3 regions of the Pseudomonas sp. LY-1 genome follow, and region 3 is predicted to be linked to each of the others. Evidence: riboswitches for the same ligand, from Rfam matches in the RefSeq annotation. Region 3 holds a riboswitch; each other region holds the start of a gene.
The links. A riboswitch is a leader RNA that binds a small molecule or an ion and turns the genes downstream of it on or off. The one in region 3 is predicted to bind cobalamin.
Positions count from the first base shown of each region.

Region 1 (3,268 bases), 980 kb from region 3:
GGTGTTGGCCGCTGGCGCGGTCGACTTCCCAGATCGCCGCGCGGCCTTGTTCCGCTTCCAGGCCGTTCTCGGCGACGTTGCTGTTGGAACCGACGCTCACATACAACTTGCTGCCGTCCTTGCTGGCCACCACGTTTTTCGTCCAGTGATGGTTGATGCTGCCCGCTGGCAGGTCGATGACCTTGCTGCCGGCGGTCTTGATCACGGTTTCGCCGGTCTGATAGGCAAAGCGCAGCAGCTTGTCCGAATCGGCCACGTACAGGTCATTGCCGACCAGCGTCATGCCGAAGGGCGAGTTGAGGTTTTCCAGGAATACCGTGCGGGTCTCCGCGACCCCATCGTGGTCGGCATCGCGCAGCAGGGTGATGCGGTTTGGGCTCGGCACACCGGCGCCGGCGCGGCCCATGACTTTCTCCATCACCCAGCCACGAATGCCTTTGGAGTCATCCGGCTTGGGCGGCGCGTTGGTTTGCGCCACCAGCACATCGCCGTTGGGTAATACGTACAGCCAGCGCGGGTGGTCCAGGCCTTCGGCGAAGGCCGCCACCTGGGTGCCGGCGGCGGCCGTCGGCGTGGTGCCTGCGGGCCAGCCGATGGCCGGAGCGATGTTCACCGTGGGGATCAGCGTCTTGTTCGGTTCCGGCAGTTGCGGTGAAGGCCCGGTGCCGTCGGATACCTTCAGGGTCGAGCTTTCGCCGCAGGCGGCAAGGCTGCCCGCGAGCATGATCAGTAAGGCGAGTCTTGTTTTATGCATGGTTTTCTCCTGGATGCCTGTAAGGGTAGAGGTGTGCGTTGCGGCGATGGTTCAAGTACAAGGCCAGCTTTAATTGACGCTCCACCCCCAACCCACTAACCTTCGCGGCTTGTTCCAGGTGCTCTGTGACCTACGGGTCGACTGAGTGAAACAGGGAAGCCGGTGAGTGAGCGCACTTGTACACAGTGCTGCCGCGATTCCGGCGCTGCCCCCGCAACGGTAAATGAGTCAAAACGGTGCTGTTTGCCACTGTATCGCTCGCGATATGGGAAGGCGCGCCGTCGGCGTGCGCTCTAGCGCGCCACTCATGAGCCCGGAGACCGGCCCGGATCATCCAACAGCATCACGGTGGGCGATGCTTGGCTGTCTGTTTTTGATTTTTCCTGCCCGCCGTTTTTGTCCAGCCCCAACGGAGAGCTGCCATGACCGATTCCCCCGAGCGCGACGAACGCCACCTGGCGCGCATGCTGCGTAAAAAAGCCGTGATCGATGAACGCATCGCCAATTCCCCGAACGAATGCGGCTTGCTGCTGGTGCTGACCGGCAACGGCAAAGGCAAGAGCAGCTCGGCATTTGGCATGCTGGCCCGTGCCATGGGCCATGGCATGCAGTGCGGTGTGGTGCAGTTCATCAAGGGGCGCAACAGCACCGGCGAAGAACTGTTCTTCCGCCGCTTCCCCGAGCAAGTGCGTTTCCATGTGATGGGCGAGGGTTTTACCTGGGAAACCCAGGACCGCCAGCGCGACATCGCGGCCGCTGAAGCCGCCTGGGCGGTGTCCCGCCAATTGCTGCAAGACCCGTCCATCGGTCTGGTGGTGCTGGATGAGCTGAACATCGCGCTCAAGCACGGCTATCTCGACCTGGATCAAGTCCTTGGCGATCTGCAGGCCCGCCCGCCGATGCAGCACGTGGTCGTCACCGGCCGTGGCGCCAAGCCCGAGCTGATCGAAATGGGCGACACCGTCACCGAGATGGGCATGCTCAAGCACGCGTTCCAGGCCGGTATCAAGGCACAGAAAGGCGTCGAACTTTGAATCAGCCCCGTCATTGCCCGGCCGTCTTGATCGCCGCACCGGCGTCCGGCCAGGGCAAAACCACGGTCACCGCCGCGCTGGCCCGTTTGCACCGCAACCTGGGGCGTAAGGTGCGCGTGTTCAAATGCGGCCCGGACTTCCTCGACCCGATGATTCACGAGCGCGCCAGCGGTGCGCCGGTGTATCAATTGGATATGTGGATGGTGGGCGAGCAGGAAAGTCGTCGCTTGCTGTGGGAAGCAGCGGGGGAGGCGGACCTGATCCTGATCGAAGGCGTGATGGGCCTGTTCGACGGCACGCCTTCCAGCGCTGACCTGGCGCGACACTTCGGTGTCCCGGTGCTCGGCGTGATCGATGGCACTGCGATGGCGCAAACCTTCGGCGCCCTGGCCCTCGGCCTGGCACGCTACCAGCCGGACTTGCCGTTCGCCGGGGTGCTGGCCAACCGCGTCGGCACCCTGCGCCATGCACAACTGCTTGAAGGCAGCCTCACCGAAGGCCTGCGCTGGTATGGCGCGCTGTCCCGCGAGACCGCTATCGAATTGCCCAGTCGCCACCTGGGCCTGGTGCAAGCCAGCGAACTGAATGACCTCGACCTGCGCCTGGACGCTGCCGCCCAGGCGTTGGGCAGCAGTTGCGAGGTCGCGTTGCCGCCGCCGGTGACCTTTGCCGCACCGCCCGTGATCCGCGCCGAACCGTTGCTGGCCGGCGTGCGTATTGCCATCGCCCGTGACGAAGCCTTCGCCTTCACCTACGGTGCGAGCCTCGATCTGCTGCGGGCGATGGGCGCTGAGTTGAGCTTCTTCTCGCCGATCCATGATCGCCAATTGCCCGATGCCGACAGCCTCTATCTGCCGGGCGGTTACCCCGAACTGCATCACCAGGCGCTGTCGGAAAACACCGCGATGCTGGATGCGATCCGTGCCCATCACGCTGCCGGCAAACCGCTGCTCGCCGAGTGTGGCGGGATGCTTTATCTGTTGGACTCGCTCACCGATGTCGACGGCATCCGCGCCGAACTGGTCGGCCTGCTACAGGGCGATGCGGTGATGCAAAAGAAGCTCGCGGCCCTGGCCCTGCAAAGCGTCGAATTGCCCGAGGGTGTGTTGCGCGGTCATACCTATCACCACTCGCTGACCAGCACCGAATGGCAGCCCGTTGCCCGTGGCGTGAGCCCCAATGGTGGGCGCGGGGCCGAGGCGGTGTATCGGCAGGGGCGGCTGACCGCGTCCTACGTCCACTTCTATTTCCCTTCCAACCCCCGCGCCGTTGCTGCGCTGTTTGCGCCCGGCGAAGGCAAATCGCACTCGGCTAAACACCACGAATCCACTGCGGGAGCGGGCTTGCCCGCGATAGGCTCATGACCGACAACGCCTTCCCCGAAGCCGAGCGCCAGGCCGTCTACCGCGCCATCGCCGAGCGCCGCGACATGCGTCACTTCAGCGGCGGCGATGTGGCTCCCGAACTGCTGCACCGTTTG
Region 1 covers NZ_CP094353.1:5,018,224-5,021,491, reverse strand. Annotated here, with positions in the region: gene MOQ67_RS22990 (PQQ-dependent sugar dehydrogenase) at 1-754, opposite strand, end outside; cobalamin riboswitch at 854-1,097, shown strand; gene cobO (cob(I)yrinic acid a,c-diamide adenosyltransferase) at 1,177-1,788, shown strand; gene MOQ67_RS22980 (cobyrinate a,c-diamide synthase) at 1,785-3,152, shown strand; gene bluB (5,6-dimethylbenzimidazole synthase) at 3,149-3,268, shown strand, end outside.
Region 1: another riboswitch for cobalamin. It lies ahead of cobO (cob(I)yrinic acid a,c-diamide adenosyltransferase); the one in region 3 lies ahead of MOQ67_RS18375 (CbtB domain-containing protein).

Region 2 (3,268 bases), 740 kb from region 3:
CATGGCCAATGACATCAAGGGCTATCGTGAACCGGTTGAATAGCTGCTGATCGCCATTACCAAACACCATCTGGCTCGAGTTCCAGAATGCATTGTTGTAGTTCTGGCCAAAATGAACGGTCGCGTCCAGCGCCATACCGGCGTCGTCTATGGAGTTGCGGTCGAAGACCTGATCGAAAAAATCGAATGTGGCGCCCAACCCATCGTAGGCCTCGTCCACCGCCACATCACCACTGACGGGTTGCCCTTCGCCACGGATCAACTTGCCCGGCAGGCTATCGGCGCCCTCGGCGCTGTAGATCGAACGCCGTTTTTCGGCGCCCATGGGCAGGGCCATGTGGGCGGCCCCTTTGGCGGGTACGGCAACCATGCGCAACGAACGGAACGTGCTGTCTTTGGCGCGTGTGCGTAACGCGACTTCCCGTTGCGCTTTATCGCCGTTGCGGGCGATCTGGTCGAGCATGTATGGCGGGATCAGGCAGAAAATCGGGTTGCGATGCTGGCGAACACACATTGGCTGGCTCCATTTTGGCGTGGGGTGAACGTCCGGGTAACCGTTCAAGAATAGTCCTGCCGTGGCGGCTTGGGCCAAATTGTCATGAAGCTATGCTGCAGTAGTGTTAATCCGAGGACTGCGAGGAACTTACAATGCCCCCACGCGCCACCAAAATCGACCTTTCGCACCGCCCCCGGCTCGCCGATCTGCGCCCGTTGATCGCGGCCGGCCCGAGTCTCATGGAGGCCAGGGCGGTGACTGCGCGTGTCACTGCGGCCAAGGACCTGCAGGACCGGCGCGGCTACGCTGAAGCGTTTCTCGACCGCTTCGTGGTGCCATGGCCCACGGTGGATGAAGCCCTGCTGGCTGACGTACAGCCGCTGCGCCTGGACTACACGCATTTCTCAGTGACCATGTCGCGCTCGAGGCGACTGGCACTCTACGTGGGCGCCAATATCGATGGCGCACAGCATGTGGATATCATCCGCAGCAACGACGCCTGGGCCTACGACGGCCGCCTGCCCATCAGCGCACAGGTGGGTGATGCGCTCTACACCGACAATGGCCTGGACCGCGGTCATCTGGTGCGCCGACAGGACCCCAACTGGGGTGACGCGGCCAACACCGCCAATACCGACACCTTCCACTTCACCAACTGCTCACCGCAGATGAGCGGCTTCAACCAGAAGACCTGGCTGGAACTCGAGGACTACATTCTCGATAACACACAACGCTGGAAAGCCCGGGCCACGGTGTTTACCGGCCCGGTGTTGGCGGACGACGACCGCGTCTACCGGGGCGTTAAAATCCCCAAAGCGTTCTGGAAAGTGGTCGCCTACCTCAGCGACGACGGCAAGCCCTGCGCCAGCGCCTACATGATCGACCAAAACCGCGAGCTGGGTCAGCTCGACCTCATGTTCGGCCAGCTCAGAACCTACCAGCGCAGCGTGATTCAGATCGAACGCTTGACCGGTATCCGCTTCGCCAACCTGGCCGACTACGATGGTTTCAGCAATGAAGAGCGCGCCACGGGGACGCGAATTGAAGCGCTGATCCAGGGCCCTGAAGATATTCGTCTGTAACCGGACGACCTAAGGCTATATCGCCCCGCCGTGATCGACTACCATACCGCGCCGGTTCCCAAACGGGACTAATAGGGAATCCGAAGCGCGGTACACCGCGCCAATCGGAACTGCCCCCGCAACTGTAGATGCCGAGCCCGCTCCCCCACTGCCACTGGACCCCGTCCGGGAAGGCTGGAGCGTGGCGACGACGCATCAGTCAGGAGACCTGCCGGCCCAGTAAAATCACTAACCGGCGGGGTGTCCGGGAAGGACATCCTTGCCTGCCTCACCCGCAGCGGTCGAGGGCGTGTTTCCGAACCGTACACCCCCTGTTCCAGGTACGGCTCCAAGGAGATTGCCCAATGCTGCCACGCGTTACCGCCCTGCTCACCGGCCTGGGCCTGTGTGCCCTGGCCCAAGCGGCCCCCACTCAGTACCCGCTGACAGTGGAGAACTGCGGCAGCAGCCTGACCTTCGCGCAAGCGCCCGCCCGCGCCGTGACCATCGGCCAGGCTGCCACCGAAATGCTCTATGCCCTCGGCGTGGGCGATAAAGTGGTCGGCACGTCGCTGTGGTTCAACAACGTGCTGCCACAGTTCAAGGCGCTGAACGACGGCATCGAACGCCTGGCCAATAACGAACCGAGCTTCGAGTCGGTGATCGCCAAGCGCCCGCAACTGGTGGCGGCCGAGCTGGAATGGGTGGTCGGCCCGCAAGGCGTGGTGGGCACCCGCGAGCAGTTTCATGAGTTGAAGATCCCCACCTACCTGCTGCCCTCCGACTGCGAAGCCAAGAACAACCGGGTGGGCGCCGACGGCACGCGGCTGGAGCCGTTCCGCATCGACACGATCTACAAGGGCATCCGCCAGTTGGCGGAGATTTTCGACGTGCAGGATCGCGGCCAGCAACTCAACGATGAACTCAAGGCGCGCCTGGCCAAGTCCGTCGCCACCGTGCAAGGCAAGGGGCTCAAGCAGGCCAGCGCGCTGGTGTGGTTTTCCAGCGCCGAGATGGCCAGCGATCCCTATGTGGCCGGTCACAAGGGTGTCCCCGAATTCATGCTGCAAACGCTCGGCCTGCGCAACGTGGTGCAGTCCGATGAGGAATGGCCCGCCGTCGGCTGGGAAACCATCGCCAAGGCCAACCCCACCGTGCTGGTGATCGCCCGCATGGACCGTCGCCGCTACCCGGCCGACGATCATGCACAGAAGCTCGCCTTCCTGCGCAGCGACCCGGTGACGCGCAACATGGACGCGGTGAAACACAACCGCATCATCATCCTCGACGCCATGGCCCTGCAGGCCAGCGTGCGGACCTTCGAGGGTCTTGAACAACTGGCCGCGGCCATCGACGGCTACGACCTGCCGAAATGATACGAACCCTACTCGCCCTGGCATTGCTACTGATCGCCGTGCTCGCCGGCGTGGCCATCGGCGAAACCGCCATCGCGCCGCAGGTGGTGTTGCAGGTACTCGCCAACAAACTGTGGGCGGCCGGCTACGTGCTGGACCCGATCGATGAAGGCGTGGTGTGGAACTACCGCCTGACCCGCGCCCTGGTCGCCGCCGCATGCGGGGCCGGGCTGGCCACCTGCGGGGTGATTTTGCAGTCGTTGTTGCGCAACCCCCTGGCCGATCCTTACCTGCTGGGCATCAGCGCCGGCGCGTCGACCGGCGCAGTCCTGGTGGTGCTGATGGGCGTCGGCGGC
Region 2 covers NZ_CP094353.1:4,785,749-4,789,016, forward strand. Annotated here, with positions in the region: gene MOQ67_RS21870 (M4 family metallopeptidase) at 1-514, opposite strand, end outside; gene MOQ67_RS21875 (DNA/RNA non-specific endonuclease) at 649-1,578, shown strand; cobalamin riboswitch at 1,614-1,808, shown strand; gene MOQ67_RS21880 (ABC transporter substrate-binding protein) at 1,923-2,933, shown strand; gene MOQ67_RS21885 (FecCD family ABC transporter permease) at 2,930-3,268, shown strand, end outside.
Region 2: another riboswitch for cobalamin. It lies ahead of MOQ67_RS21880 (ABC transporter substrate-binding protein); the one in region 3 lies ahead of MOQ67_RS18375 (CbtB domain-containing protein).

Region 3 (3,268 bases):
TGACCTTGGCGTGGCGCAGCACTTCATCGACGTACAGGTCCACCGATGCATGGTTCTGCACCTGCATCGGGTTGGCCAGGCGCAAGCTCGGGTAATCCTCGGGCAACTGCTGGGCCGCTTCGGCCAGCAGCGCCAGGCTGGAATCGCCGCTGCACAGGATCACCAGCTCGGCGGGGGTTTGCCCAAGGTCGGCAATGTTGTCGTCCGCGACGAAACCGCCGGGCTGGGTCCTGAGCAGGTGCATGGGTTAAACGCTGAGGGCGGCGCGCAATTGCGCTTCGAGGCCCGCCGCGTCGAGGTCCTGGCCGATCAGCACCAGGCGCGTGATGCGCGCTTCGTCGGCGCTCCAGGCGCGGTCGAAGTGTTTGTCGAAGCGCGTGCCCACGCCCTGGATCAGCAGGCGCATCGGCTTGTTCGGGATCGCCGCGAAGCCTTTGACGCGCAGGATGCCGTGCTGCACCACCAATTGGCTCAGGGCGTCGAGCAGCAGGGCTTCGTCGGACTGGGGCAGGTCGATGGAAATGGAGTCGAACGCATCGTGATCATGATCGTCTTCGCCTTCGCCTTCGTGATGATGATCGTGATGGCTGTGGCGGCCGTCGATGTGCTCTTCGGAGCCGGCGCCCAGGCCGATCAGCACGTCCAGCGGTACCCGACCGCTGCTGGCTTCGATGATCTTCACCGCCGGCGGCAACTCTTCGGCGACTTCCAGGCGCACGCGGGCCAGGTCGTCGGGGCTGATCAGGTCGCACTTGTTGAGGATCACCAGGTCGGCGCTGGCCAGTTGGTCGGCGAACAGTTCATGCAGCGGTGATTCGTGGTCCAGGTTCGGGTCGAGTTTGCGCTGGGCGTCGACCTGATCCGGGAAGGCGGCGAAGGTGCCGGCCGCCACGGCGGGGCTGTCGACCACGGTGATCACCGCATCGACCGTGCAGGCGTTGCGGATTTCCGGCCACTGGAACGCCTGGACCAAAGGTTTTGGCAGGGCCAGGCCGGAGGTTTCGATGAGGATATGGTCAAGGTCGCCGCGACGGGCAACCAGTTCGCGCATCACCGGGAAGAACTCTTCCTGCACGGTGCAGCACAGGCAGCCGTTGGCCAGTTCATACACGCGGCCGTTGGCTTCTTCCTCGGTGCAGCCGATGGAGCACTGCTTGAGGATTTCACCGTCGATGCCCAGCTCGCCGAACTCGTTGACGATCACCGCGATGCGACGGCCCTGGGCGTTATCGAGCATATGGCGCAGCAAGGTGGTTTTGCCCGAGCCGAGAAAGCCGGTAACGATGGTGACGGGGAGTTTGGCCAGTGTTTTCATCGGATGCCCTTGGGGGCGGGCATACGGGACGATAGGCCCTGCGCGACGCGCAGCAGCAGATTTCGTCACCGGATCACCCCGCCCGGTTGAATTGAAAAATCGGTTGCGAGGCAGGTCTCCTGGCTTGGGGCTTGCGGGTCTTGCGACCGGCGCTGGCTGCGCCTTCCCGCCTTGATGGCAGTGGCGTGGCAGTCAGATAAACCCTTCACAGTTGCGGGGGCAGCCGCGGCTTGAACCGCGTTCCCTTCTTAGCTCCGGCCTGGGCCGAAGAACCTCGAGGGTGCAAGGCTACAGGGGCTCAGTCAATTTGACTACCGTCGCCCTGCATGCTTTCCTACACACCTTGTTTCGGGTGCCCTTCACAGGGTGAAACGGGAAACCGGTGCGTCATAGCGATATGACCAGTCCGGTGCTGCCCCCGCAACGGTAAGCGAGCGAAGCGTCACGGCCACTGTGCTTTGTGCATGGGAAGGCGATGCTTTCAGGACTCAGTTCAAGAGCCCCCTCGCAAGCCCGGAGACCGGCCCGAAAAAAATCATCTAACAAACCCGCGGTGGGCGGGCGCTGTTTGAACCCTGCGTGCCTGGCTCGCGGGTTTTGCATGCGCTCGTGTCACCCTGAACCCCTGAAGGGACGCGCCATGTCGATCATCAGCAGCACCTCGCCTAGCACCAGCAGCACCGCCACCCTGAGCCAACGCCTGGGCGCCGCCATCGGCGCGTCGATCCTCGGCGCGTGCCTGGTGTATTTCGCCGGGTTCTCGCATATCGAAGCGGTACACAACGCCGCCCACGATACCCGCCACAGCGCCGCGTTCCCGTGCCATTGAGACCTGCCGACATGATCAAGCGTATTGCGCAAACCGCAGGTTTCAGTGGGCTGCTGGCCGCCCTGTTGTTGACCTTGCTGCAAAGTTTCTGGGTCGCCCCGCTAATCATGCAGGCGGAAACCTTTGAAAAAGCCCCGGCCGCGACGCAAGTGGTACACGAGCACGCCGCCGGCACCGCTGCACACGCCCATGACGCCGAAGCCTGGGAGCCGGAAGATGGCTGGCAGCGCGTGCTGTCGACCACCGGCGGCAATCTGGTGGTGGCGGTCGGTTTCGCCTTGATGCTCGCCGGGCTCTACACCCTGCGCGCGCCGACTCGCACGGCTCAAGGCCTGCTGTGGGGCCTGGCCGGTTACGCAACCTTCGTGCTGGCGCCAACCCTGGGCCTGCCGCCGGAATTGCCGGGCACTGCCGCTGCCGACCTGGCACAACGGCAGATCTGGTGGATCGGCACGGCGGCCTCAACCGCGGCCGGTATCGCGCTGCTGGTATTCGGTGGCAACTGGCTGCTCAAGGCGCTGGGCGCGGCGATCCTCGTGGTGCCTCATGTGATTGGCGCTCCGCAACCTGAAGTGCATTCGATGCTGGCCCCTGAGGCTCTGGAAGCACAGTTCAAGATCGCCTCGCAACTGACCAACATCGCGTTCTGGTTGGCGTTGGGGCTGATCAGCGCCTGGTTGTTTCGCCGTAACCGCGACGATCGATACACCGCATGACCCTGGTCGTCGGCCTGGGCTGCCAGCGCGGCTGCGAGTTTCAAGCCCTGCTGGACCTGCTGGACGCCGCCCTCGCCGAGGGCGGTATCGAGCGCCATCGCATCACCGCCCTGGCCAGTCTTGATCGCAAGCAGGATGAACCGGGCTTGCTGGCCCTGACCCAATGGCTGAACCTGCCGCTGCACTGCTTCAGCGCGGCGCACCTGGCGATGTATGACGACCGTCTGAGCCACAGGTCTGCCGTCGCCTTTGCCCATACCGGTTGTTACGGCATCGCCGAAAGTGCCGCCCTGGCCCTGGCCGAACAACTCGGCGACGCCCCTGCGCGCCTGTTGGTCCCGCGCAAAAAATCCGCCCGGGCCACCTTGGCATTGGCCTGCGTCGACTGAAACCGCGATAATCGCCGCT
Region 3 covers NZ_CP094353.1:4,040,928-4,044,195, forward strand. Annotated here, with positions in the region: gene cobN (cobaltochelatase subunit CobN) at 1-244, opposite strand, end outside; gene cobW (cobalamin biosynthesis protein CobW) at 248-1,315, opposite strand; cobalamin riboswitch at 1,408-1,607, opposite strand; cobalamin riboswitch at 1,649-1,858, shown strand; gene MOQ67_RS18375 (CbtB domain-containing protein) at 1,956-2,144, shown strand; gene MOQ67_RS18380 (CbtA family protein) at 2,156-2,860, shown strand; gene MOQ67_RS18385 (cobalamin biosynthesis protein) at 2,857-3,249, shown strand.